DNA from 2 places in the Cupriavidus sp. MEYA8 genome. Region 2 is predicted to be linked to the other one. Evidence: riboswitches for the same ligand, from Rfam matches in the RefSeq annotation. Region 2 holds a riboswitch; the other holds the start of a gene.
The links. Region 2 has a riboswitch for glycine ahead of AC5WJ1_RS20675 (D-amino acid dehydrogenase). Riboswitches for the same ligand answer to the same signal wherever they lie in the genome.
Positions count from the first base shown of each region.

Region 1: linked by a shared signal. The riboswitch ahead of gcvT (glycine cleavage system aminomethyltransferase GcvT) and the one ahead of AC5WJ1_RS20675 (D-amino acid dehydrogenase) in region 2 are both predicted to bind glycine.

Region 1 is NZ_CM181221.1:3,500,520-3,503,919, reverse strand. Features, by position in the region: gene gcvP (aminomethyl-transferring glycine dehydrogenase) at 1-242, opposite strand, end outside; gene gcvH (glycine cleavage system protein GcvH) at 342-722, opposite strand; gene gcvT (glycine cleavage system aminomethyltransferase GcvT) at 822-1,949, opposite strand; glycine riboswitch at 2,044-2,168, opposite strand; glycine riboswitch at 2,190-2,276, opposite strand; gene AC5WJ1_RS16450 (YMGG-like glycine zipper-containing protein) at 2,346-2,576, opposite strand; gene AC5WJ1_RS16445 (UvrD-helicase domain-containing protein) at 2,842-3,400, shown strand, end outside.
Region 2 is NZ_CM181222.1:789,953-793,352, forward strand. Features, by position in the region: gene AC5WJ1_RS20670 (TonB-dependent receptor) at 1-596, opposite strand, end outside; glycine riboswitch at 851-952, shown strand; glycine riboswitch at 953-1,083, shown strand; gene AC5WJ1_RS20675 (D-amino acid dehydrogenase) at 1,138-2,403, shown strand; gene AC5WJ1_RS20680 (Zn-ribbon domain-containing OB-fold protein) at 2,537-2,935, opposite strand; gene AC5WJ1_RS20685 (thiolase family protein) at 2,960-3,400, opposite strand, start outside.

The DNA of each region.
Region 1 (3,400 bases), on a different replicon from region 2:
GCTTCCTCGCTCAGCGGCTCGGTGAACTCGCCCATCGGCATGCCGTCGCGGCGGCGGATGGCGGCGGGGATCACGGCATCGATCAGCGCGGCGCGGCTGTCGTAGCCGAGCACCTTCAGCATGTGCTGCTGTTCGGGGGTATCGGGGCCGATGTGGCGGGCGGCGAAGGCGTCGCGCGCCTCCAGTTCGGCCAGCGTGGGCCGGTTACCTTGGGCGGCGGTCATGGGAAGCGGGGCGTTCATTGGCAAGAACCTCGTGGGGAGCGCTGCGGCAGGTGGTCAGCCGTGCCGCGGCGCTGCAAATGCTGTGTGCCGATCCCGGGTGCGGGACCGGCGGGGCGATCAGGCGCCGACGCTGGCCTTGTACGCGTCGGCCGACATCAGGCCGTTGACGTCGTCGCTGTTGGCCGGCTTGAGCTTGAACAGCCAGGCGTCGAAGGCATTGGCATTGACGCTTTCCGGCTCGGCCGTGGCGGCTTCGTTGACGGCGATCACTTCGCCGGCCACCGGGGCGTAGATATCGGAAGCGGCCTTCACCGATTCCACCACTGCCAGCGCGTCGCCGGCACCGACCGACTTGCCCACTTCGGGCAGTTCCAGGAAGACGATGTCGCCCAGCGCATCCTGTGCGTGGTCGGTGATGCCAATGGTGAGCGTGCCGTCGGCTTCGACGCGCACCCACTCATGCGACTCGGTGTATTTGAGGTCGGCGGGGAAATTCATGAAGGTTCTCCGGATTCAGATCTGTTTCTTGTTGGGTGATGCCTGCCCGGCAACGCTGCCGGCAGGCGAGGGCGACCGTTGGGTGAGCGGATGTTTCCCTTAGCTCACGAGTGCCTTGCCATTACGCACAAACGGCAGTTTAACCACAGTCGCGTTGAGTTTGCGGTCGCGGATCTCCACCTGCACGGTGTCGCCGACGTTCACGCCCTGCGGCAGGCGCGCGAACGCGATCGATTGCGACAGCGAGGGGCTGAAGGTGCCGCTGGTGATTTCGCCGTCACCGGCGGCGGTGATGACCTTCTGGTGGGCGCGCAGCACGCCACCTTTGTCGCGCAGGATCAGGCCGAGGAATTGCTGGCGCGAGCCGGCCGCGGCCAGTGCCGCCTTGCCGGTGAAGTCGCGCTCGCTCTGCAGGTCGACGGTCCAGGCCAGGCCCGCGTCCAGCGGCGAGGTGCTGATATCCATGTCCTGGCCATACAGGTTCATGCCGGCTTCCAGGCGCAGCGTGTCGCGCGCGCCCAGGCCGGCCGGGCGCACGCCCGCGGCATTCAGTTTTTCCCACAGGCCGGCGACGCTGGCCGCCGGCACCACCAGCTCGAAGCCGTCTTCGCCGGTGTAGCCGGTGCGCGCGACCATGACTTCGCCAAGTGCGGGGTCCTGCACCACGACAGCGTTGAACGGCTTGAGCGCATCGGAAGGCTGGGTCGACGGGAAGGTACTCCACACCTTGGCGCGGGCGTTAGGGCCCTGCACCGCGACGATCGCCAGCGGCTGCGCGCCCGCGGGCGCAACATCTTCACGGCGCGGGGTGATGGTCACGCCGCTGCCGGTGGCGTCGTTGCGCGCACGGATCCAGTCGATATCGCCGACCGCGGTGCTGGCGTTGACCACCAGGCGGAAACGGTCCTCGGCAAAGAAATAGACGATCAGGTCGTCGATCACGCCGCCTTTTTCGTCGAGCATGCACGAGTACAGCGCCTTGCCCGGCGTCTGCAGCTTGTCGACGTTGTTGGCCAGCAGGCCGCGCAGGAAGGCGCGGGTATTGGGGCCGCTGAGGTCGACCACGCACATGTGCGAGACGTCGAACATGCCGGCGTCGGTGCGCACGGCGTTGTGTTCTTCGATCTGGGAGCCGTAGTTGACCGGCATGTCCCAGCCGCCGAAGTCGACCATGCGGGCGCCGAGGGCGCGGTGGATGGCGTTGAGGGGCGTGGCCTGGAGCGTCATGGAATCCTCGGGGGCAATGTCGGGTCGCGAAAACAAAAAAGGGCCATCCGCCGCAACGATCGCTATGCCAATGGCCAAGCAATCCGCTGCGGCGGATGACCCCTCTGTCCTCGATACCTGAGAGATTACGAGGCGGATTCGTTGAATCCCGTCCTCGCGCGCCCCTTCGGTGGGCACGCTCGCCATGAATGGCGGGTGCCGCTCTCCAGAGTGCGGCATGCATCGTGTGCATGTTGCATGCCGATCCGAGCGGTCCGTGGTGCCTGAGAGTTTTCGGGTGATACCCCTTCGGCGGCGCAGATATGCGCGCTCTCCCGGTCGGATGCGCGCAATGTACGGGAGGGCCCTGCCTTTGTCAACGCGGCGGGCGCCCCCCGCCAGCAGCCATTCGCCCTATCAACGGCGATGGTCGTCGGTCATTACGTTACCGACCACGCCGCCCAGGGCGGCACCGCCCAGCGTGCCTGCGGCACTACCGTGCGTCAACGCAGCACCGCCGGCCGCGCCCACGCCGGCACCAATGACCGTGTTGCGCTGCTTCGGTGTCATGTCGGCACAGCCGGTGGCCAGGGCCGCAACGGCTATGCCGGCCATCGTCGCTTTGGAAAAGGCTCGTAGCATTTTCATGATGGGCTCCGAAAGTAACTTTGAGTACGTTCGGGACGCAGGTCTGCCATCCCGCCATACTGGTTAGAGGAGGGCCCGGACGCCCGGTTTTGGGACTTACCAAGTGTTACTTCGGTAACGTCCCCGCCCCCGGAAAAAGCGGTTCCCGCTGACTGATCAGGGCCGGCCCAGCGTGTTAACATGATTAGCTTTGCGTCCGGCGCCGCCCCATGTGGTGTACAGGGCGCGACGCCGTCCCGACCACCCCACGCAAGCATTCCCGCGCATGAGCCACGGCCTCAACGCCGCCCAATCTGAAGCCGTCCGCTATCTGGACGGACCCTGCCTCGTCCTTGCCGGGGCGGGCTCGGGCAAGACCCGCGTGATCACGCAGAAGATCGCGCACCTGATCGAAGACAAGGGCTTCGAGCCGCGCCATATCGCCGCCGTCACCTTCACCAACAAGGCTGCCAAGGAGATGCAGGAACGCATCGGCAAGCTGATGGAAGGCAAGACCACGCGCGAGGGCAAGCGCATCCCGCTCAAGCAGCTCACAGTCTGTACCTTCCACTCGCTGGGCGTGCAGATTCTGCGCATGGAGGCGGAACACGTCGGCCTGAAGCCGCAGTTCTCGATCATGGATTCGGACGACTGCTTCGGCCTGATCCAGGAGCAGCTCGGCACCACCGACAAGAAGCTGATCCGCGGCGTGCAGAGCACGATCTCGCTGTGGAAGAACGGCATGGTCGACCCCGAGGTCGCGATCGCGCAGGCGGCCAATGCCGACGAGCACCAGGCCGCGCTGGTCTACCGCAACTACGTCGCCACGCTGAACGCGTACCAGG
Region 2 (3,400 bases):
TTGAAACTGTCGTGCGTGCCGTACAGGTTGAAGCGCTGCGTGAATAGCTGCACGCTGGCATCGCCCTCGAACTTCTCCGGTGTGCGCGTACTGATCAGCACGGTCGCGCCCAGCGAATTGCCCGGGTACAGCGCCGAATACGGGCCATACAGCACGTCGACGCGCTCGATCTCGGCGGCGTTGACCAGCGACCAGCGCGGCGGGAAAGTGAAATCGGAGCCCAGCAGGTTGGAAAGCAGCAGGCCGTCGGCATAGACCAGCCCGCGCGCCGACTGGCGCGAGCTAGTGCTGCGCACCGAGATGATCGAGTTCATATCGCCGATGAAGCGCTTGCGCACGGCGAGGTTGGGCGCGTACTTGAGCGCGTCTTCGGTGTTGACCACGTTGAAGTCCGCCATGCGTGCGGCGCTGATGCCATAGGCGGGCGATGGCGTATTGGGCGGCGTGGCCGGCGTTTCGCCGCGCCCGGTCTTCGCCGAGACCACGACTTCCTGCAAGGGCTGCGGCGCGCTGACGGGTTCATCCGGCTGCGCGCCGGCGATGCCGGGGCCCATCAGCGCGGCCGAGGCGGCCAGCGCAATCCGATTTCTTCTCACTGGAATACCTTTTCTGTTCTTCTGGCTCGCCCGACCGGTGCGCCGTATCCGGCTCGTGCTACGGCGCACTTCCTCCGCGTAGCGAGTGCTGACATTCTAGGGGGCGGGTCGGCTTGACGCAGTGCGACATAGCGCCGCGCCGGTAAAGAAGCGACTCGACCCATCCATGCGAACACGACTGGCTCTATTCGCGTTTACCCGCATATCCACTTGCGGCCTTTGTCTCTAGATTTGCGCGGATTGGCGTTCGCGCCAACGTGATGCTGGGAGAGACTGATCCGGCGGCAGCCGCCGCGGACAGCGCCGAAGGAGCAACCGCCCCGGAAACTCTCAGGCAAAAGGACCGGTATCACGCGTCACAGCACTCTGAAGAATGCCGCCATCGTCAGCCGGCATACCGAAGGAGCAAGCGGCCCCCGCCACCGGTACCCCCGGGCACCACCGGCGGCTGTCGTGAATCTCTCAGGTCAGGAACAGAGGGGGCGTCCGCCACGCATGTCGCGTGCGGGCTCCCACCCCGACGTTTCTGGACTGCCAGATCATGAAGACAATCGCCGTCATCGGCGGTGGCATCACCGGTGTCACCACGGCCTACGCGCTCGCCCGGCGCGGATTCTCCGTCACCCTGTTCGAGCGCCACCGCTACGCCGCGATGGAAACCTCGTTCGCCAACGGCGGGCAGCTATCCGCCTCCAATGCCGAGGTGTGGACGCACTGGTCCACCATCATCAAGGGCCTGAAGTGGATGCTGCGCAGCGACGCCCCGCTGCTGGTCAACCCGCGCCCGAGCTGGCACAAGCTGAGCTGGTTCGCCGAGTTCATCGCCTCGATCCCGCATTACCGCCGCAACACCATCGAGACCGCGCGCCTGGCCATCGCGGCGCGCGAGCACCTGTTCGCGTGGGCGGCGCAGGAAGGCATCGACTTCGACCACAAGCGCGAAGGCATCCTGCATATCTATCGCGACAAGGCGGGCTTCGAGCACGCGGGCCGCGTCTCGGCGCTGCTGGCGCAGGGCGGGCTGGAGCGCCGCGCGGTGACGCCGGCGGAAATGCGCGCGATCGAGCCGACGCTGGCCGGCACCTACTACGGCGGCTATTTCACCGAAAGCGATTCGACCGGCGACATCCACAAGTTCACCAGCGGCCTGGCCGCCGCCATCGAGCGCATGGGCGTGCACTGCCGCTACGGCGAGGACGTGCGCAAGGTCACCACCGATGGCCGCAGCGCCAGCGTGACCGTGCAGGAAGGCGCGGACAGCGCCACCTCGACCTTCGACGGCGCGGTGATCTGCGCCGGCACCGCCAGCCGCGCGCTGGCCGCCGGGCTGGGCGACCGCGTCAACATCTATCCGGTCAAGGGCTATTCCATCACCGTCAACCTGAACGACGCGGGCAGCCGCACCGCGGCGCCGACCGTCAGCCTGCTCGACGATGAAACCAAGCTGGTCACCAGCCGCCTGGGCGACGACCGCTTCCGCGTGGCCGGCACCGCGGAGTTCAACGGCTTCAACCGCGACATCCGCGCCGACCGCATCCGGCCGCTGGTGGAATGGGTGCAGCAGTGCTTCCCCGGCGTCAGCACGCGCAGCGTGGTGCCGTGGGCGGGGCTGCGGCCGATGCTGCCGGATATGCTGCCGCGTGTTGGGCGGGGGCGGGCCCGGTGCGTGTTCTACAACACCGGGCATGGGCACCTTGGCTGGACGCTGTCGGCGGTGACGGCGGATATGGTGGCGGGGGTGGTGGCGCAGGCGCTGGTTGAGCCGAAAGTCTCGGGCGTGGGCTCGCTGGGACTTGCCAAGGCTTGAGATTGCCAGTTGAGCGCCTCGCTATTGCCAGCGCTGGCCCTCTCCCCCAGCCCCTCTCCCGCTCGCGGGAGAGGTACGGGGGAGAGGGCGGGAGCCTCCACGGAGTGAAGCGCCATCGCCCGCCGTGAACCGCTCAGGCCGGCGCAAACACCGGCACCGGCGCCCCATCCACGCTGGGCGCGAACCTGACCTTCACCTTCTGCCCGATGCGCACCTCATCGAGATCGCAATCGACGATATGGGTCATCATGGTCACGCCCTCGTCCAGCGTCACATAGGCAATGCAATACGCCTGCGGGCCAGCCTTGCGCGTGACGCTGTACGAGTAGATGGTGCCGCGGCCGCTGGCGGTCTTCCAGACCGTATCGCCCATGCAGAACGGGCACAGCGTGCGCGGATACCAGTGCGTCTTGCCGCATGACTGGCAGTGCTTGACCAGCAGCCGGCCTTCGCGCGCGGCCTGCCAGAATTCGATGTTGTCGGGCTGTTCGTCCGGGGCCTTGTAGGCCATGGGAGTGTGCGGGGTCGTCATGTCAGTTGCTCCGGCGATCGTTCATTATTCGCGCTCGAGGATCAGGGTGGCGCTGCCGTGGCGCGAGCCCAGGTAGCCGCCGGTGCCTTGCGCCAGCGCCAGGTCGCAGTTCTTCACCTGCACCGCCGGATGCGCCTCGCCGCGCAGCTGGCGCACGGCCTCGATCACCTTGGTGATGCCGCCGCGGTTGGCCGGGTGGTTGTTGCACAGGCCACCGCCATCGGTATTGAACGGCAGCTTGCCGACGCCCGAGATCAGGTTGCCGTCGGCCACGAACTTGCCGCCTTCGCCCTTCTTGCAGAAGCCCAGGTCTTCCAGCTGCATCAGCACGGTGATGGTGAAGCTGTCGTAGATCGAGGCGTACTTGATGTCGGCCGGGGTCACGCCGGCTTCAGCGAACGCGGCCGCGCCGGAAAACTTCGCGCCCGACCAGCTCAGGTCGACCTCGCCGCCGAGCTGGCCCTT